Regions from separate parts of the Caldalkalibacillus uzonensis genome, predicted to be linked through region 3. Evidence: riboswitches for the same ligand, from Rfam matches in the RefSeq annotation. Region 3 holds a riboswitch; each other region holds the start of a gene.
What was found. A riboswitch is a leader RNA that binds a small molecule or an ion and turns the genes downstream of it on or off. The one in region 3 is predicted to bind S-adenosylmethionine.

Region 1 (5,247 bases), on a different contig from region 3:
TTGTTCATTTTGGCTCTCAAGATAAGGAATGTGTTGGAAGAAGTTGGCATCCAGGTCACCTTCAGCTAAATATTGATTAGGCAATACATAGTCACTAAAAACTTCCACTTGCAATTCAATGCCTTCCTCATCCAACAGCGGTTTGACCACTTCATTCAGTATTTCAGCATGGGGAACCTGAGTTGCTCCCACAACCAGTTTGCCCCCTTCAACCGCAGCCTCTTCCTGGCCCTCTTCCTGTGTGGTTTCTTCCTGAGTCTCTTCAGGTGCAACCTCTTCTGCCTGATCACCTGCCTCACCACAGGCAGCCAAGCCCAAGGCTAAAACAAAGACTAAAGATAGCAATAATAGTTTTTTCATCTCTCTACACCCCTTTTAATGCACAATTTATTGTGTTAGTGATGTATGGTCAACCTTACCGTTTGTCAAGAGCTTTGACAATAAGGTCCCCAACCATTTGAAATACTTGCACGATGATAATAATAGCGATGGTTGCCACCAGTGTTACATCTTCATAGTTCATCTGGAAGCCCATACGGTAGGCGTAATAACCCAGGCCGCCGGCACCGACCACACCAGCCATAGCCGTATAGCCGATTAAGGCAATGCCAGTGACGGTTAAACCAGACACCAGAGCAGGTTTGGCTTCAGGGAGCAGCACTTTAAAAATAATATGCCTGTTGCCAGCCCCCATCGCCTGTGCCGCTTCCACAACCCCTTTGGGAATTTCCCTAAAGGCAATTTCCACCAGGCGGGCGTAGAAGGGAGCTGCTCCTATAATCAGTGCTGGTATGGCAGCGCTCATACCATAACCCACACCGAAGATCATCCGTACATAGGGAATCAGTAAAATAATCAGGATGATAAACGGAATGGAGCGAAAAATATTGACAATGGTTCCCGTGACACGATAAAACCACTGATTTTCCCACGGGTTCCCTTTGGCCGTCATATACAATAACACACCCAAAGGAATACCTAACAGCGCTGTAAAAAACAGTGAGACCACTGTCATATATATGGTTTCATAAGTGGCAGCCCATAACTCATCAAGATAAACATGGGGGAACAGCACCTCCCATACCTCCATCATGACAAGAGCACCTCCACTTCAACCCCTTGGACCTTGAGGTGATCAATCGCCCGGTTCACTTCAGCCTCGTCGCCTGTAACCTGAATATACAGTGTGCCGTAGGACGCATCTTTTAGCCGGCTGATTTTACCCTGTAAAATGTTGACTTCTATTTCAAACTGACGGATGAGCTGACTGATGACCGGTTTCCCGGCTGCCTCTCCCATAAAGCGGCACTCTAAAACCCAGCCGTTATGGACATGCCTTTCCGCTGAAGCAGACAGAGCCTCATCCGATTCTGTCACCTGCTTCACAAACTGCTTGGTGATCTCTTGCTGGGGGTGGTGGAAAATATCAGTGACATCCCCCAACTCAACCACACGGCCCGCCTCCATCACAGCCACCCGGTCACATATTTTGCGGATAACATGCATTTCATGGGTAATCAACACAATCGTTAAACCCAGACGGCGGTTAATCTCCTTTAACAGATCTAAAATCGAATCGGTCGTTTTTGGGTCCAAAGCGGATGTTGCTTCGTCACACAGCAACACATGGGGTTCATTGGCCAACGCACGGGCAATACCCACGCGCTGCTTCTGCCCACCACTCAGTTGGGAAGGATATTGATCTTCTTTGCCATCCAAGCCGACCAGATTAATCAGCTCCTTGGCCCGTTGTTCCCTCTGCGCTTTGGGCACCCCCGCAATTTCCAGGGGAAACATTATATTCTCTTTCACAGTGCGGGACCAGAGCAGATTAAAATGTTGAAAAATCATACCAATTTTTTGCCTTTTTTGGCGCAACTGTCTGGTGGACAAAGTGCTTAAGTCGGTGCCGTCCAGGATGACTTTTCCTTCTGTTGGTGCTTCCAGCAGGTTAATCATGCGGATCAAAGTGCTTTTACCTGCACCACTGTAGCCAATCACACCGAAAATCTCACCCTTTTTGATGGAGAGGGAGACGTGATCCACAGCTGTAATATCCTGCTTTTTAGATTTAAAGCGTTTGACGATATTTTGAATCTCGATCATAAATCCACCTGCTTTCAACCCCTTTAAAGGAGCAAAAAGATGTAATCAAATAAAAAATCCTTTCTGAGATGCAGAAAGGATGTCGTGTACCACTTCATCCTCTCATCTCTCGAAGATATGACATCTTCGCAGGAATTGGCACCTTTCCAGACTATTATCTGGCGGTTGCCGGGTTTCATCGGGCCAGTCCCTCCACCTCTCTGGATAAGAGTGTCACTTGATTATATGATGGTTTTCATCCTGTTTTACTTAACAAGTCGATGTGTATCGACTTCTGAGTAAGTACTATATCACCATATCCCAGACTTGTAAACAGCCAAAATAAAAGATTGTATTTTCAGATCTGTGCGCAAAATAAATAATTAGCCTCCACTGCGGAACGGGGTTCCTTTGTGGAGGGTTGCTGAAATATATTATTTTTCTTTTTGATGTCGCTTTTCTCCTTGTTGTGCTGCTCCTTTATTTGGCCAGGTTGTTTTCTCTCTTTCGGTTTGTCATCGTTCTTTTTTTCACTGCGTGATTCAGAGTTTGCGCGATCAGACTGGACTGGCCTTAACATCATCTTATCTTGACCATTAGGGGGAAACTCGTTCCTCTTTTTAGACAAATGGGCAGAAACAAGCTCCCCATTACCCCGGGAAGAAATACTCTCCTTCCTTTCCAACTCTTCCTCTTCTATTTCTTCCTTACCGCCAGGAGCATCCTGATCATTCATTTTTTCAGGCAAGGTATTGTCTGGAGCAAAATTGTTTTTTTGAGGTTTGTTCTGGCCATTGGTGTGTGGCTGTGGTTGCTCCGTCTGTTTGTTGCTCTCACCTTGTGGCTCGGCTTCCGATAATGAACGGGATAATACCTGGCCAAGTCCTCCTAAATCCCTCGCCAACTCTGAAACGGAACGTTCTTGAATGTCTTCAAGATCTAGATCTAGTTTCTGTTCTAAAGCATAAAGATAGATCATATACTTTCCAGGGGACAGACCTACATCTTGTGCTTTGCGGCGAATATCTTGATTGGTGTTCACTTGGTAAAAAATAAGATAGCGTCCCTGATAAGATTGATCCGATTGACTGTCGTTGTTACTAGCAGATACAGATGTTAGTTCAATCTCTTTCTCATTGAACTGTTCTTCTCTGATACTGGGGCCCATATAGAAACTGTCAGACTGAATTAATTGGGCCTCTGCTTCTAGCAGTGCCGTTACAATTTGTGGTTCATAATCAAGGATATCCCGGTCTCCCACAGCAGATGTGGTGACCAGTACATCGGTCACATCTTGCAAATAGCCTTGATCTTGGGCCATGATTAACATATTGACAATAACGTTATGCAAGGAACGATGGGACCAGTCTTCCATGTACTCTACCAGGCGCTGGCCTTCTGGGTTAAGCCCTTTCAACGTTAGTACTTCCATGGACTTGTTGACACTCATTTCCACACTGGGATTAAGATCAAGATGCACATAGGCTACAGCCGTATGGTCCGGCCCAAGGGCCATATAACCGATCAGGGTTAAAAATAAGATGAGACATGAGGCCACCAAAGCAATTGTTGGAATGTGGAATCGCCTCTTTATAGGCCTATCCACCATTTCACTAGCCGGTAACTCAACTTCATCCCCAATTTGTATCCGTTCCTCTTTCCGTTTCCGTATAGCATGGAAAGTCCCTTCATTCGTCATAACAATGGCTTCAGTTTCTTTAATCTCTAGAACAATGCCTTTTGCCATTCTTATCCCCCCTTTCTCCCTTGGACTTGTTCAGGTTCAATATAAGAGCGCAAGCATTCAAACTGGCCAATATAGATCAAGGCCATCGCTATAATATATTTTCGGTTTCTCTCCACAGTTTTACGACTGCAATTGACAAATTTGAGCAAATGTTTTAAAGGAAGCTGTTTCTTCTCCAGTAAATAGTTAGCAAGTTCAGGTTTACTAGCTAAGATTTTGGCAATCTGTTTGGCATTTTCTCTGGCATCTATGTGTTTTGGGCAGCATTCAACCAAATCGGAAAAAGTAATATCAAACTTTTTTAGAAACAGTTGGTACTCCTGAATCTCCTCTCTTCTTCTTTCTCTATCCATTTCTTCCTTATATTGGGATATAGAGGCGTTGATTTGAGCCAAACTCTCCACTTGTTCCTCTTCATCTTTCGAGTCCTGTTCAAGCAGAATATCCCGGGTCTGTCTGGTTTCTTTACGAATATAATCAATGACCCGGCGACGAATGACCATTTCAGCAAATGACAAAAAATGACTCCCTTGCTCCTCATCATAAGTTTCGATCGCTTCATTGAACGCTTCCAAGGCTATACTATATTCATCCCTAGAGCGATCAATGTATTGCTTACACACTTTTGACGCCACTTTAATCATAAACGGTGTATATTGACTAATCAGTTCATTACGCATGTCAATGTTAACTTTAGCTTGTTGGACTAACTGTTCAATGGCTGGTGATTCTTCTATAGAAACCGCTGATTGTTTGTTTAACCATTTCCCCACAATCATAGATAACAAGGTGCTCACCTCTCAATAATATTAGTATTCGTTGAGCGATTTGCTTTTTACAGGGTTGAGGTGATGAAAAAAGCTGCTGGTCAACCAGCAACTCTATCAATAATGATGGATAATCCAGTGATTTACAAGGTGGAGTTCATCGACTTAGTTTGCTCCCGGCGCAAGCGGTCGCTTAAAACTTTTAAGCGGTACATCAAGTCTTCCTGCCATTTTTGGTCGTTTAATCTTTTGGCCACTGATAATAGATCAAGAGCATGGTCGATTTGCTCCCGCAGCACGTCCTCTGTGGTTCCAGCTAAATCAATACAATCTGTAAACAGCGTTTCTATCTTCTCTATATCGATATAGTCACTCAAATAAACTTCTGGGGCATGATCAGCATGGGCGTATTCCGCCAATATCTCATACTCATCGCGAATTTTTTCGTGCACAGCAAACGACTGGCAAATGGGACAATAGACAATAGGGACGTCGTGTATCAAGGTTTGCTTATATTTTACCGTTCCGATTGCCCCTGTCATACTAGCTCCGCAGCAAAAGCTCATCTCCAGCCCCTCCCTCTAATTAGGTTTAAGACAAGAATTGCGCCATTCCATAAAAAAACAGCATAGTTTTTGGAGAGGTGAT
Region 2 (5,247 bases), on a different contig from region 3:
TAGCCAGGTTGGTTAAGGATATGGCTCCAAGAATCATGACGGCCAGGACAATGATCACAACGCCCACCGGGCGTTGGACAGATATATTAGTCAGCTTCATCGATTGTACGCTCCTTACGTATGTTCACTTGTGCGCCATCATACAGGCTGAATTGTCCCTGAATGACGATCTGCTCACCTTCTTCCAACCCGGATTGTACAACGATCCATTGGGCTGTCTCCTCACCGGGTGTAATAGCCCGTTGCTTGGCTACACCGTCTTCCACGACATAGACATAATAAGTATCGTTTTGGCGAAGAACGGCATCTATGGGAACCAGGAGCCGGGCTTTATCCTCCGCCAAATCAAGTTCGATTTGAGCAATCATGCCAGGGACTATTCCCTCTGGAATCTCCTCCCATTCCACCTCAAGGGGGTAGGAGCGGGATTGCTGGCCGGGAATCGGGCTGATATATCTAATCTGTCCGACTGAGCGGCTTCCCGCCGCATTAACGGTAATATCCACTTCTTGTCCCACCTGCACCCACTTCAGCTGAGCTTCACTCACTGTGGCCCGTATAAATGGCTGTGACACATCCACAACGTTCATAAGTGCCATCTGGGGTGAAACCGTTTGTCCCACAAATACGGCGAGATCGGTCACTTGGCCGCTGATTGGTGCGATAATACGCAACTGTTGCCGTTGCTGCTCAGCCATTTTCACGCCTATCTCTGCTTGATGGACAGCAGCTTCGGCAGCCTGAACCGATTCAGTTCCTTTGGCTTGCTCCAGGGCCAGCTCAGCTGCTTTGACTGCCATTTCAGCCTGCTGGATCTCCATTTCCCGTTGGGCTGTGTTCATTTCCAAGAGGGGGCGCAAAGCTTCAGTCAGCTCATTCTCTTCATCAATATCCAAACTAAGATTCTCACTTTGATCAGACTGGGCCAGTTCATAGGATCGCCGGGCTTGTGCCAACTGTTGTTCAGCCTGACGGATTCCTTGCTCTCTCATCGCTTTGGCACTGGCCAGCTGGGCTTCAGCCGCTTGAAGGCCAGCCTGGGCTTGTTCCACGCTTAGTTCTATATCCTGGGAGGCCAATTCAACCAGAAGCTGTCCTGCTTCAACAAGATCCCCATTGTTGACGTGCACTTTTTTCACCTCCCCGGGCAGGGATGGAAATACAGCAGCTTGCTCGCTGGCCATCACCGTGCCCGAAATGGTGACCGTTTGTTCCACAGTGCCTTCGGTAACGGTCAGAACATCAACAGGATAACGCTCTTCGGCCGCTGGCTCTTCTGGTGCTGTCGTATTGCAGCCGCTCAAAACAATGACAAGCAAAATGACAAGTGGCAATAAACAGGTTTTCCACATCTTCCTTTAACCTCCCCTTATGTTCGCTGCTGGGCGCGATAAAAGTAAGAATAAAAAGTCACGATAACAGTATAAATTCTGACTGACGGGTCAGTCAATAAAGTAAAGTGTGACAAATTGATGACAACCGCCAGTGGTGGACCTTCCTGGCAAACACACTGCCCAGGAGAGGGAGCGGATATGGCAAAGCCTGAAGTGCACTTAAAAAGCACTTCAGGCTTTGCCGCTTCTTGCCCGGTTCAGAGGACCAGCTGCTTGACGGGAAGCTAGTCCAAGGTAAGCAGATAAGCGATGACAGCTTCTTCTTGTCCACCGGCCGTTCCACCGGGCATGGCCCCTATCCCGTTGACCAAAATGTCATGCAGTTGATCAGGGGTGTACTTTGCGGACAATCCATGTAAGGCAGGGCCCATGCCGCCTTCAAGATTCTCACCATGGCAGGAAATACAGTTTTTTTGTACCACGGCTTCCCCTTCAGCAATTAATTGGGCGTCAGCCTCATCTGGTGCTGTTTCCTCTTCGGTCATGTCGTCGTCCGGTGGTGCCTCATCGGCTGGTCCGCACCCACCCACCAACAAAAAAGTAAGCACTGTGCATAACAGCATCCCTCGTTTAAGAAACTTCATCTATGTCTCCTCACTTTCTACAAAGAGGTCAGTCAACGTTAGTATTTGTCACTTTTATTATAAAATACGTGGTTGATGGGAAGAGGCAGCAGTTGTAAGTGCTAGGCATAAGCAGGATGGCTGCCTACATACCGCAGTGCACTTCTAAGCCTGCTGCTAAGGGTAGAGGACTGCCAATCATCTTCATTGATGAGAACCGGGTAAAGGGTTGCTTCTTGACAGAGACTGATCGCTTCCCGCCAGTTGGGATTCAGTTTTAAAAGCCCTGTGCCAAGCTGCTCTGTTTCTTCACAGTACAGCCATTCTCCTTGACAGTTTTTGATCAATCTCTCCAGCCCCTGCTGTCCTTTCGACTGCCGCCAAAAAGCGATAATGTAATCGCTTGTATTGTGCAGGGAGGGCTGATTCTCATCGGCTCTGTTACTTTGCTGTGCATCATTTTCCTCGAAAGGGATCAGAGAGACATTATTGGATGGAACATATCCGGCTTTAAACTGGCGGTGACAGAAGACTAAGTCTTCAAGCATGGCACTCGCTGTTGGCTTCTTGCCTGCTCCAGGTCCTTGGAAGACCAACTGGCCCACCAAATCACCCGTGACCATGATGGCATTTGTTACCCCATTCACTTGGGACAACGGATGTTCAGCAGGTAAAAAGACAGGTTCAACCCGACCTTCAACCCCTCGTGCCGTTTTTGTCAGAAGCGCAGCCAGCTTCAGGGTCAAGCCCAATTGCCCGGCCACTTCCATATGCCAGGGTTCAACTCCGGTAATGCCCCGGCATGTTAAAGTGGCACTGTACTCCCAAGTTCCCGTAACATAATAGGCTAAAATTTGCAGCTTATATAAAGCATCCCATCCCTCAATGTCTGCGGTGGGGTCAGCTTCGGCATACCCTAATGCTTGTGCCTCATGCAAAACGTCACTGAAAGGCTTCCCTTCCTGACTCATCTTGGTCAGGATATAGTTGGTTGTTCCATTAAGGATACCTTGGAGTTGTGAGATTTGATTAAACAGCAAAGAAGTTTTCAAAGCAGACAAAATGGGAATGCCGCCGGCCACACTGGCCTCATAACTGAGGTAGGTCCCGGCTTGCCTGGCGATCTGTTCCAAGCGATGTCCCCGTTTGGCAATCAGCTCCTTGTTGGCCGAGATGACAGGAATGCTGTTTTCTAATAGGTAAGAGACATAAAAGTAAGCGGGATCCACCCCCACAATGGCCTCAAATACCACATCAGGTTTACAGGCGACAAATGACTTAAAATCTGTCACCAGCAGTTCCCGGGGGACATGAGGACGTTCCTTACGGCTGTTTTTGATAAGAATGCTGACTACTTCTACCTCATCACCCAGCAGCCGTGTCAGCCTTTCTTTTTCGGTGGAAATGGCTTCATAGACACCGCTACCCACTGTACCTAATCCCAACAATCCGATCCGCAGCATCAACATATTCCCCTTTCGTTTGCCATTAAGGTCTTCTGCTCAACAGAACCTATTCTCAAGTTCACTACAAACACGATAAATGAAAAACCCCCTTCTTGAGGAAGGGGGTGCATATACTTACAAGCATCCTTCCTCTTATCTCTCGAAGATGGAACCATCTTCGCAGGAATTGGCACCTTTCCAGCCTAAGCTGGCGGTTGCCGGGCTTCATTGGGCCAGTCCCTCCGCCTCTCTTGATAAGAGTGATGACACAAGCTATTCAAATAATCAACATTGCTAATCTTTGGTATTATCTTAAGTGAAATGCCTCTCATTGTCAATCATTATCTGTCCCTTATTTTCTTTTTCAATTTATTCGTGATTATAACCAAAAGCAAGCCGATAATGGCCGCACATACTTCAAGCATGATCACTCCCCCTCAACCAAACTTTTAAATATTTAAAAAGTTTCCTTACACCAATTTTTTTGCTGTTATACAATATGCTGAAAAGTAACAAGGAGGTTCAATCCATCAGTGATTTTGAGTCACTGTGAAAGAGTCTAATCTGTTGTCTGAAGCTGGTGTGTTGTTCGTTAAATGAAAAAACGTGCCCGGGTGTAAAAGGGCACGTAATCACTCGTTGTTTGGTTTCATTTGGAGAATTCAATTGGCTGTTATTTGTTTGAATGCAGCTCCTGATTTTGAGTGTAGTATTGCTTAAGATCATCTTGCACTGATTTTTCCCATAATGGAACTTGAATGTGATAGGCGGCCCGGCAAATCAGATGGCCGGCCACTGGTGCCGTAACAAAGACGAAAACAATACCGAGTAAGAGCCCTGCACTAAAGATGCCTTTGACCCACCAAAAATAGAGGAAAGCCCCGGTCAAAATACACAGGACACCAAGAGTGGAACTTTTGGTGGCAGCATGAGAACGTGTGTATACATCAGGAAGTCTAATCATGCCAATGGCACTTAATAAACTTAAAACCGCACCCAAAAGCAAAAGCAAACCGACAATTCCTTTACTGATCTCGACGACGCTCAATGACAACCCCTCTTTCTAAAAACTTGGCATAGGAAATTGTACCAATAAAGGCCAATATGCCGATCAACAAAATAATTTCCAGGAATGCCTGTGTTTCCAGCATCATGGAGATAATAGCCACCATGCCGATAATGTTGATGCCAATGGTGTCGACAGCAATGATGCGGTCGGGCATGGACGGGCCTCTAATCACACGGTAAAGTGATATAAGAATTGAAGCTGCGATGATCATGAGGGCAGTCATGAGGAGATAAGCAAACATGTTATCTGCTCACCTCCATAATGGCCTGCTCAAAGGAGTCCTTAATTTGGGCAATGGTTTGTTCGGCGTCAGGAATATCTATGGCGTGAATGTATAATATACTTTTGTCCGGGGTGACGCTGACGGTTAATGTTCCCGGTGTCAGCGAAATCAAACAGGCCAAAGTTGTAATTTCCCAGTCAGATTTTAATTGTGTTTCAAAGGCAAAGATCCCGGGACGAATATCCAGATCAGGTTTTATGATTTGCTTGATGACACTAATGCTAGAGAGGATAAGCTCTTTTAAGAACAGCAGCAGCAGCTTGACAACGGCCACAATTTTCTGGCCATAGAACGAATAGGGCAGAAACCGTCTTAAGGCAAAGATGAGTAGAAACCCAAGCACATAACCAATGGAAAATGTGACCAAATCCCAACTGTTATTTAACAAAACCCAGATAAGGGCCAGGATAAGGTTAAGCAAAATTTGAAAAGGCATGATCCATCTACTCCTTTAGCACGGCCTGAATATATAACTCGGGGTTAAGCAATGTTT
Region 3 (5,247 bases):
AATCGTCCACATGCTCCACACCCACGGAGAAACGCAACAAGCGGTTACACACCCCGTATGCCGTGCGCACCTCTTCAGGAATGTCGGCGTGGGTTTGGGTGGCGGGATAGGTGATGAAACTTTCTACCCCTCCCAAGCTTTCAGCAAAGGTAATTAATTGAAGGTGCTGCAGGAAGGGATTGACCCATTCTTCTTTTAAGATGCGGAAGGAGAGCATCCCTCCCCGGCCCGGATACAGCACATCGGTCACACAGTCATGCTGCTGCAAATAGGCGGCAATCTGCCGGGCATTGGCCTCATGCTGTCTCATGCGTAAGGCCAGTGTCTTCATACCACGCATCAACAGCCAGGAGTCCAGGGGGGAGAGGGTGGCACCGATGGCGTTATGATAATGAAACAAACGTTCACATAATGCTTCTCCCTTGGCCACAATCAGTCCGGCCAGCACATCGTTGTGTCCGCCCAAATATTTGGTGGCGCTGTGAATGACGATATCTGCCCCTTGTTTGATGGGCTGCTGCAAAAGTGGCGTGTAAAAGGTGTTGTCCACGATCAGTAACAGGCCATGTTTTTTAGCCACCCGGCTGACCGCACTGATATCTGTCTCCTGCATAAGCGGATTGGTCGGTGTTTCAATAAAGATAGCTTTGGTGCGAGGGGTGATTCGTTTTTCAATTTCCTCTGTACATCGTGGATCAACATAATGGAAGTTCAGCCCCCAGCGCTTCCAGCCTTCTTCAAACAAGCGGTACGAGCCTCCATAGAGATCCTGGGAAACGACCCACTCGTCCCCTTGCCCAAACAAGGACAAAATAATCTGAATGGCCGCCATACCTGAACTGGTGGCAAATCCCCGGTCGCCACCCTCCAAATCAGCTATAGCCTGCTCCAGAATGGCCCGGGTCGGATTGCCTGTACGGGAGTAATCATAGCCCGTAGACTGGCCAATGCCGGCATGGCGGTAGGCGGTTGAAAAGTAGACCGGAGCCGATACCGTCCCGGTTTCTTTCTCACTGCGGTTTCCGATTTGAACCAGCTGAGACTCTAGTTTCAATTGGCTCATCTTAGCTCATCCCCACCTTTGCTCTGCTTTGATGAAATAAAAAAGCCTTCTTCTGATAAGAAGAAGGCAAGACTAAGCGGGTTTCCGTTAGTTTGTCTTCCTCTTATCTTTCAAGTTGAATCAAGACAACTTGACTCAACTTGCTGGAATTAGCACCTGGCCAGCAATACAAGCTGGCTGGTTGCTGAGGTTTCACAGGGCCAGTCCCTCCACCTCTCTGGATAAGAAAAAGAACAACACTCGTATTCAGTTATGTATGACTATTAAAACAACTATATAACTAATTTATTGATTTGGCAATAGGAAAATGTAAAAAAATTTAGCAATCCCGGAATGTGGTTAATTGACGCCCACGGGACAGTGTCGTTCAATGATCTGCTTTTTCAGTGATTTCCTATCAAAAATGATCACCGATTTAGGTGAAAATTTATAACCTATTTATCAGAGGGCATTTTAGGCTCATGTCTATCCTTTTGCAGCGGCCCCAAGTTTTTGACTTCTTTTCTGAAATTAGGAATTGACAGACAGCGAGGGATTATATATGATACTTTAAAACAGCAAAATTCCATAATTCATAGTTGATTAATGTGAATTGTGTTATTAACCGTGTTGGCACGTATCATGTATAGAACCGAAAGAAAGGTAAAGGTGAAAATCGATGCTGTTAACCTTTATCGCCATTGTCATTGCCTTGTTTTTTGCCATGAATATTGGGGCCAGCGGAGCAGCGGCCACCATGGGTGCGGTGTATGGTGCGGGAGCGGTCCGCCAGAAGACGCTCGCTTTGCTGCTTGTGGCTCTAGCAGTCTTTTTGGGTGCAGTCTTGGGCAGCGGAGAAGTGGTGAAGACGATCGGCAGCGGGATTATCCCCACTGATATCCTCAATGTGCCGATTGTGCTGATTATTTTGGTTGGAGCAACCAGCACGCTGTTTATCGCCAATCTGCTGGGTATTCCTTTGTCAACCAGTGAAGTGACTGTGGGATCGATCGTTGGCGTCGGCATTGCCTTTCAGGCCTTGTATGTCTCCAATCTGCTCTACATTGTCTCGTTTTGGATCATTGTGCCGGTAGTTGCCTTCAGTGTGGCTTACGTATCAGGCAAAGGGATTCTGTGGTTTGAGAGACGCTATCCTGACCTGAAAAAGGGAGGCAAATGGCGCAAAGCTCTTATTGCCCTCCTCATCTTCACCGGGTGTCTGGAGGCTTTTTCAGCAGGGATGAATAATGTAGCCAATGCCATCGGCCCTTTGGTAGGAGCGGGACTGTTGGATGCAACGCAGGCCATCTGGCTGGGTGGGGCCTTCGTGGCACTGGGAGCGGTCTTGCTCGGCGGAAGGGTACTGGAGACCAACGGCAAACGGATTACCTCCCTCTCTCTGCTGCAAGGCAGCGTGGTGTCAGGAACAGGAGGTACATTGGTGGTCTTGGCTTCACTGCTGGGCATCCCAGTTCCGCTTACCCAGGCTACCACATCGGCCATTTTGGGTGTGGGGACCGCAGAGAATGGTTTCCGCTTATGGCAAAAGAATGTGATCGTTCAAATTATCAAGGTGTGGATTGTGTCACCTATTCTTTCGCTGGTGGTTTCATACACCTTGGTTCATATCATCCTGGAGCCTAATCCATATGTTGTTATTGTTGTTTTGAGTGTGTTTGTAGGTACATTTGGCACGCTCAGTTTATTAAAAACCATCCGGCAAGACAAGAAATCGATTCATGAACAAGGAGGCGGGATTTAACCATGGGTGTTACATTCTCTTACACGACCTTGCCTAAAGAGGAGCTGGCCGAGGTTAACCGGCAGCTGGAGCAAAAAGACACCCTGGATGTGATCAAGTGGGCTTACGACCAATGGGGTGATGAGTTGATTTACGCCTGCAGCTTCGGGGCAGAAGGCATGGTGCTGATCGATTTGATCAGCAAAGTCAAAGCCGATGCTAAAGTCATTTTCTTAGATACACACCTTCATTTCAAAGAAACTTACGGTCTGATTGAAGAGGTCAAACAGCGCTATCCCCTATTGCGAATCGAGATGATCCAGCCTGATCTTTCCCTGCAGGAACAGGAGAAACAGTATGGTGACCAATTGTGGTTACATAATCCTGATCAATGCTGCCGGCTACGTAAGATCATCCCTCTGCAAAAAGCGTTGACCGGGGTCAAAGCTTGGATGTCCGGACTACGGCGAGAACAGTCGCCGACTCGGGCCCACGTCCAGTTTGTCAACCTGGATCATAAGTTTCAATCGATCAAGGTTTGTCCCCTCATTCACTGGACATGGGAGGAGGTGTGGCTGTACATTAAAAGCTTTAACCTTCCCTATAATCCGCTGCATGATCAAGATTATCCCAGCATCGGCTGTGAACCTTGCACTCTGCCTGTGCAAGGAAAGGCTGATTCCCGGGCAGGCCGTTGGGCCCACTCAGCTAAGACCGAATGCGGGTTACACAGCCAATAAACATGGTCAGCCGTCCGAGTGAGTGCTTGTTTTACGGGTATATCACTTGTTTGACATAAAGCAGGAAAAGGAGGAGAGAGGATGAGTCTCAGTCAGCCTCATGGAGGAAGATTAATTAACCGTTACCAACCTGATGTTGATTTGTCTCTCATCAACAAACAGGTGGAACTGGACACAATTGCTTTGTCAGATTTGGAATTGATTGCGAATGGCGCCTACAGTCCCTTGGAAGGGTTTATGGGAGCAGATGATTATGTGCAAGTGATCCAGCACATGCGCCTGGCCAGCGGTGAAGTATGGAGCATTCCCATTACGCTTCCCGTCAGTGATGAAGCAGCCAGCACAATTAGGGAAGGCGATCTCGTCAAACTGACCTATGAGGGGACGGTATATGGATTAATCGAGGTGCAGGAGAAGTACCGTCCCGATAAAACGATAGAAGCCAAGCAGGTCTACCGCACCACAGATGTCGCCCATCCAGGGGTAAAAAAACTGTTTGAACGGCCCCCTGTCTATCTGGGAGGACCGGTTACGCTGGTTAAACGCCCGCCTAAGAAGCGCTTTGCTGAGTTTTATCTGGATCCTGAACAGACTCGTGCCCGGTTTAGGGAACTGGGCTGGCGCACAGTGGTTGGGTTTCAAACCCGCAACCCGGTCCATCGTGCCCATGAGTATATTCAAAAATGTGCCCTTGAGACCGTGGACGGTTTGTTCCTTAATCCCCTGGTGGGTGAAACGAAGGCGGACGACATTCCGGCGGATGTACGCATGGAAAGTTACCAAGTGCTGTTGGAAAATTATTATCCGGAGCAGCGTGTCTTTTTGGCTGTCTTTCCGGCCGCCATGCGTTATGCCGGGCCTCGGGAAGCCATTTTTCACGCCATGGTGCGCAAAAATTACGGTTGCACTCATTTTATTGTTGGGCGGGATCATGCTGGGGTTGGCAACTATTACGGCACCTATGATGCCCAACGCATTTTTGACCACTTTACACCTGCAGAACTGGGCATTACACCCCTGTTTTTTGAACATAGTTTCTATTGTTATCAGTGTGGGGGAATGGCCTCCACCAAAACATGTCCCCATAGTGAAGAACATCGCTTGATCTTGTCCGGCACGAAGGTACGTCAGATGCTCAGTCAGGGAGAGGTACCGCCGCCGGAATTCAGCCGCAAAGAAGTGGTGGAGGTCTTGATTAAAGGCATGAAACAGCTCTCATATTCTTCCTAAATGTATGGTCTGTCATAGCATGGCTGTTGCACTGGCCCGACAGCCATGCCAGTGAATGAAATATTGAAGCAAGGAAGTGAAAGCCATGTCTGACAAAAGCATCGTCTGGCATCAAACCAGCGTCAGCAAGCAGGACCGTCAAGCCTTGAATGGACACAAAAGCTGTATTATATGGTTTACCGGCTTGTCCGGATCAGGAAAATCGACACTGGCCAATGCCCTGGCCAAAGCGTTGCATGAACAGCAGGTGAGAACTTATGTCCTGGATGGGGATAATATCCGCCACGGGTTAAACAAGGATCTGGGCTTCTCACCGCAGGACCGGGTGGAGAATATCCGCCGCATCGGTGAAGTGGCTAAGTTGTTTGTCGATGCCGGCATCATCGCCTTGACGGCCTTTATCTCCCCTTATAGGGCTGACCGGGAGCAGGTCAGGTCGCTGGTGGAAGACGGGGAGTTTATCGAAGTGTATGTCAAATGTCCCTTGTCCGAAT
Region 4 (5,247 bases), on a different contig from region 3:
GGCTCCCTTCACTCCAATCGCGGTGCCCACAATCAATTTGGTAAAAGGAAGGATAAAAAACAACAGAATAATAAATGGAATGGAACGAATCACATTAATGGTCACGTTTAGAAATTGATAAATAACAGGACTTTCCCAACTTTGGCCAGGGCGGGTCAATATAAGCAGGACTCCAAGGGGCAGGCCGATCACCACTGAAATAGCCAGTGAAATGGAGACCATTTGAAAAGTCTCGATTAATGCCTGCCATAGAATAGGTCCCCTCTCTTGAAAAAACGCTGTGATACTATCCATTGACAGCAACCTCCTTCCCAGCGTCTAGCACTGTCCCTTCCACCTTAATGCCTCGAGAGAGTAAATACTGAATCGCTTGCTGGGTTTGTGACTCATCTCCTTTAAGATGGACAACAAGACGGCCAAAAGGCTTATCCTTCAACTGTGTAATCTGTCCTGACAAAATGTTAGGATAGACATCAAAACGCTTGCTTACTTCGGCCAGAGCCGGATCCCCGGCCGATTCTCCCACAAAGGACAGTGTAATAATAGGACCGGTTGCTTGTAATCTGTCCACAACAGCCTCTGGTACTTCTTCATTGAACAAACTATTAACAAACTTTTTGGTGATAGAGTGCTGTGGATGGGTAAAGATTTCAAAAACGCGACCTTCTTCGATTACTTGGCCATTTTCCATGACGGCCACCCGGTCGCATACCTTTTGGATGACATGCATCTCATGGGTAATAAGCAAGATGGTAATATTGAATTGACGATTGATTTTTAATAAGAGTTCAAGGATAGAATCGGTCGTTTCAGGATCAAGGGCACTTGTTGCTTCATCACTTAAAAGCACCTCGGGCTCATGGGCCAAAGCCCGGGCAATCGCCACACGCTGCTTCTGGCCTCCAGACAACTGACTGGGATAATGTTCCAACTTGTCGTCTAACCCCACAACCGACACATATTCTTTCACTCTCCGCTCCACTTCGCTACTAGGAAGACCGGCCAGTTTGAGCGGGATAGCAATATTTTCATAGACAGTGGCTGTCTTTAACAGGTTAAACCCCTGAAAGATCATACCAATTTTTTTGCGTACGTCACGCAATTTAGCACTGGATAAAGCCGTAAGTTCAGTTCCGTCAACCCACACCTTGCCCGAGGTGGGGCGCTCCAGTAAATTAACACAACGGATCAAAGTGCTTTTTCCGGCTCCACTGTATCCAATTACACCAAAAATTTCACCTTTTTTCACTTCCAAAGACACTTCTTTTAAGGCCTGTACTTCTTTATTTTTCGAGACAAATGTTTTGGACACTCGCTCCAGCTTAATCATACGTTTTCCCCTTTCCTAAAGAAAATGCCTCATGCAACATGAGGCATTCCTCTGCTATGATCTCCTGCCGTTCAAGAGCAGTTTTTACCATGAGGGAACAACGGAACCCTCAAACCTCTCCTCAATAAACTGCTTCACCTCATCAGAATGATAGGCCTTGATCAGCTTCTCTAAGACAGGATCATCTTTGTTCTCCGTACGCACTGCTATAACATTGACCCACGGAGAATCAGCGGGTTCAATAAAGATAGAATCTTTAGTAGGCACATAACCTTCTTCAATAGCGAAGTTGGTGTTAATGGCTGCGGCTGCTAAATCGTCAAGCACCCGGGCAATGGTGGCCGCCTCCAGTTCAACAAACTCTAGGTTTAAGGGGTTCTCCACTATATCGTGCACAGTGGCCTCTGTGCCAACCCCTTCTGCCAGCTTGATGAGTCCAGCTAATTCAAATAAAATCAGGGCACGGGCTCCGTTTGTCGGGTCGTTGGGAAGACCCAGTTTATCCCCTTCTTTTAACTCACTGAGATCATTAATATGCTTGGAGTAAATTCCCATAGGGAAATTGACTGTGGTGGCTACGTCAATGAGGTCCAGGCCCCGGTCTTCTTTAAAGTTTTCAAGATAGGGAACATGCTGAAAACTGTTCACATCAAGCTCTCCCTCAGCCAAAGCAATATTAGGCATGACATACTCGGTAAAAACTTCGATCTCAATTTCAAGTCCTTCCCGTGCTGCCACCTCAGCCACTTTTTCCATAATTTCTTCGTGTGGACCAGCAGTCACACCAACCCGCAACTTATCTTCCGGAAGTGACCCTCCTGTTTCCTCGCTTCCCCCACAAGCAGCTAATGAGAAGATAAGGATAAGACTGATTAATGCCATTAAGCTTTTGTTCATCGGTTTCTCTCCTCCTGTTGTGTATATCTGTTTTTAAGGGGTATTAAATTAAAAACCTCTCTGACAGACAGAGAGGCTGCTTAACACTTTGAACCTCTTATCTATCAGGAATTAGCACCTTTCTTAACCCGCTCTGGCACGTTAAGAAGGTTGCCGGGCTTCATTGGGCCAGTCCCTCCGCCACTCTTGATAAGAGAAGATATCCTTTTAACTTGTTAAAAAGATTCTTCAACCAGCTGGTTTTTGGCTGCATAGCCTTTAAGTTTTTACATTGATATAAAGTATAGTACAGGAACGATCGAACTGTCAATCATTAATTTAGCAATTCTGCCGCCTGCAACATTTGTTTTAATTGCTCCCGTTTTTCTTCACTGAGAGGCCGGGCTGGAGGTAAAACAGCCGTGGAAATCTCCAATCCCATCAGGCGAATCGCTTCTTTTAGCACATTAACAAAGGGAACGTCCAGTTTGTACATCTCCATTAGTAAGGCCAAACGGCGGTGCAACTGGAGCGCCTTGTCATAATCTCCTGCTTGAAAGGCTTCGTACAAACCAACTGTTATTTCCGGGGCAAAATTGGCGCTGCCCGGGATAGAGCCGTCTCCGCCCAAAGCCAGTGTGTTGAGCAAGTGGTCGTCATAGGCGGAAAATACTGCAAATTCCGGCCGCTTCTGTTTGATTTTGACAATGATCTCCCGGTAATGTCCGGCTGTATCCAAGGTCTCTTTTACACCCATAATGTTCTCATAGTCCATTGCCAGCCGGTACAGGAAATCAGGGGTTATATCCTGGCCGGTCAACAAGGGGAAATTGTAAACCAGGACAGGGAAGCTGACCGCTTCTGCAATGCTGGCGTAGTGGGCATAGAGATGATCTTCTGCCAGTGGCCAATAATAAGGATTGATGACCAGCGCACCATCTGCACCAATCTGTTCGGCATGACGGCTCAGCTCTATTGCTTCCCTGGTGCTGGGGCTGCCGGTACCGATCATGACGGGTACCCGCTGGTCCACATACCTCACAACAAACTCTGCCACCTGCTTACGCTGCTCAAAGCTCATCTGGCTGAATTCGCCACTGGTACCCAACATCAGTAACCCGTGCACTCCGCCTTCAATTAAATAGTCCACTAACTTTTTCATTCCTGCTTCGTCTAACTGTCCTTGCTCATTTACAATGGTGGGGACTGGAGGGATAATCCCTTTAAATGGATTGATTCTTGCCATTGTGTATCATCTCCTTTGACAGGTGTATCCCAACTGGCTAGAAATAAGCTGAGCATAGTACTTGATTGTTAGGCTCAATTCCTGTTCAACACGCTCTTTGGTCATGCGGAACGTAGGACCGGATATACTAATAGCGGCCACAATCTGACCTGCATGATTGCGGATAGGGGCCCCGATGCAGCGGATGCCCTCTTCATGCTCAATATCGTCGATGGCATATCCTTGGCTGCGAACTGCGGACAGTTCTGTCAATAACTTGTTTAAATCTGTAATGGTATTCTCTGTTTTGCGGGGCATCCCTTTGCGGGAGATAATGCCTGCCACTTCATCCTCTTCCAGTTCAGACAGCAGTACCTTGCCAACGGCCGTACAATGCATCAGTACCCGGTTACCCACTTTGGAATGCATACGAATTGTAGTTTCACTCTCAACTTTTTCCACATAAACCACTTCAGCTCCATCACGGACACAGAGATGGATCACTTCATTCGTTTCCCTGCACAAAGCTTCCAAATAGGGCAAAGCCACCTTGCGTACATCCAGATGGTCCATGAGTGAACCATACAAATACAGTATTCTCAGGCCCAGCTGATAGCGGCCGGTTTTAGGATTTTGGCGGATGTATTGGCGTTCCAATAATGTTTTCAGAAAGCGGGAAATCGTGCTTTTGGGCAGATCCAAACGGTTACTCAGTTCAGTCACACCTAATCCGTCCGTTTCCTCAGCCAAACATTCAAGAAGGGTGAGGGCACGATCCACAGATTGGACTATATCTTTACGTGTACTCATTTCTTCATCCCTTTTTACGATAACTTGATGCTCACATTCCAATAAATATAGTATAAACAATCTCGGCATGGTTTTCAAAAAGAAGGGGCCGGGTTGTTTCTGCTGAGTCTGCCCCTTCGAACCTTTTGAGTATTCCTAAAATCTCACCTCTAGCATAGTAATAATGAAATGGACATAAAAAACTTGCTATTTCCTAGCAATATTTGTCATCGTCATTCCAAAAAGATTGCAGGAAATAACAAGTCATCATTGTTGTGTTAAACCCCTGAATAAGCAGAAAAACCACCATCTACAGGCACAACAATACCATTGACAAAGCCCGATGCATGATCATCCACCAACCAGAGGAGCGTTCCAATCAACTCTTCACTTTTTCCAAACCGTCCCATGGGTGTCTGGTTGATGATTTTTTTCGCTCGATCAGTATAAGAACCATCTTCATTAAGTAACAAATTTCTGTTTTGCTCTGTCAGAAAAAAACCAGGCGCTATTGCATTCACTCGTATCCCTACTTTTGAAAAATGTACGGCCAGCCATTGAGTAAAATTGGAAATGGCCGCTTTTGCCGCGCTATAGGCTGCAACTCTGGTCAAGGGTGTAAAGGCACTCATAGAAGATATATTGATAATCGTGGCCCCCTGTTTCCCAATCATATCTTGAGCAAAAACTTGAGTGGGCAACAAGGTGCCAAGATAATTAAGATTAAATACATATTCAATTCCTTCTTGGTTCAAGTCAAAGAAAGTGGTCACTTCTTTTCCTAATTGATCAAGTTCTTCAGGCCAAAAATAGTCCTTCGTGGTCGTTCCTTTAGGATGGTTACCTCCAGCTGCGTTGATCAGAATATCGCATGGTCCGAGACGCGCAATAATTTCTTCTTTTGCCTTCTTTAAAGCTCGTTTATCCAATACATCGGCATTTACACCAATCGCTCGGCCGCCGCGTGCCTGAATCTTATCAACAACCTGATCCAGCTTGGCCTTGGTCCGCCCCAAAACGGCCACCT

Region 1: it holds a riboswitch for S-adenosylmethionine, as region 3 does, so the genes downstream of both, J2S00_RS05030 (methionine ABC transporter ATP-binding protein) here and J2S00_RS13635 (methionine biosynthesis PLP-dependent protein) in region 3, are expected to answer to the same signal.
Region 2: it holds a riboswitch for S-adenosylmethionine, as region 3 does, so the genes downstream of both, J2S00_RS11635 (homoserine dehydrogenase) here and J2S00_RS13635 (methionine biosynthesis PLP-dependent protein) in region 3, are expected to answer to the same signal.
Region 4: it holds a riboswitch for S-adenosylmethionine, as region 3 does, so the genes downstream of both, J2S00_RS05085 (MetQ/NlpA family ABC transporter substrate-binding protein) here and J2S00_RS13635 (methionine biosynthesis PLP-dependent protein) in region 3, are expected to answer to the same signal.

Annotation. Positions count from the first base shown of each region.
Region 1 covers NZ_JAUSUQ010000003.1:88,244-93,490, forward strand. Annotated here, with positions in the region: gene J2S00_RS05020 (MetQ/NlpA family ABC transporter substrate-binding protein) at 1-360, opposite strand, end outside; gene J2S00_RS05025 (methionine ABC transporter permease) at 416-1,093, opposite strand; gene J2S00_RS05030 (methionine ABC transporter ATP-binding protein) at 1,090-2,106, opposite strand; SAM riboswitch class I at 2,206-2,317, opposite strand; gene J2S00_RS05035 (anti-sigma factor domain-containing protein) at 2,444-3,832, opposite strand; gene sigI (RNA polymerase sigma-I factor) at 3,835-4,611, opposite strand; gene J2S00_RS05045 (hypothetical protein) at 4,743-5,165, opposite strand.
Region 2 covers NZ_JAUSUQ010000008.1:109,889-115,135, forward strand. Annotated here, with positions in the region: gene J2S00_RS11620 (efflux RND transporter permease subunit) at 1-100, opposite strand, end outside; gene J2S00_RS11625 (efflux RND transporter periplasmic adaptor subunit) at 87-1,352, opposite strand; gene J2S00_RS11630 (c-type cytochrome) at 1,619-1,978, opposite strand; gene J2S00_RS11635 (homoserine dehydrogenase) at 2,080-3,420, opposite strand; SAM riboswitch class I at 3,553-3,663, opposite strand; gene mnhG (monovalent cation/H(+) antiporter subunit G) at 4,076-4,450, opposite strand; gene J2S00_RS11645 (Na(+)/H(+) antiporter subunit F1) at 4,428-4,712, opposite strand; gene J2S00_RS11650 (Na+/H+ antiporter subunit E) at 4,714-5,190, opposite strand; gene J2S00_RS11655 (Na+/H+ antiporter subunit D) at 5,198-5,247, opposite strand, start outside.
Region 3 covers NZ_JAUSUQ010000010.1:110,272-115,518, forward strand. Annotated here, with positions in the region: gene J2S00_RS13635 (methionine biosynthesis PLP-dependent protein) at 1-1,063, opposite strand, end outside; SAM riboswitch class I at 1,164-1,291, opposite strand; gene cysP (sulfate permease) at 1,722-2,804, shown strand; gene J2S00_RS13645 (phosphoadenylyl-sulfate reductase) at 2,807-3,523, shown strand; gene sat (sulfate adenylyltransferase) at 3,605-4,753, shown strand; gene cysC (adenylyl-sulfate kinase) at 4,839-5,247, shown strand, end outside.
Region 4 covers NZ_JAUSUQ010000003.1:99,260-104,506, forward strand. Annotated here, with positions in the region: gene J2S00_RS05075 (methionine ABC transporter permease) at 1-294, opposite strand, end outside; gene J2S00_RS05080 (methionine ABC transporter ATP-binding protein) at 287-1,330, opposite strand; gene J2S00_RS05085 (MetQ/NlpA family ABC transporter substrate-binding protein) at 1,415-2,227, opposite strand; SAM riboswitch class I at 2,322-2,423, opposite strand; gene J2S00_RS05090 (dihydrodipicolinate synthase family protein) at 2,541-3,452, opposite strand; gene J2S00_RS05095 (IclR family transcriptional regulator) at 3,459-4,241, opposite strand; gene J2S00_RS05100 (SDR family oxidoreductase) at 4,499-5,247, opposite strand, start outside.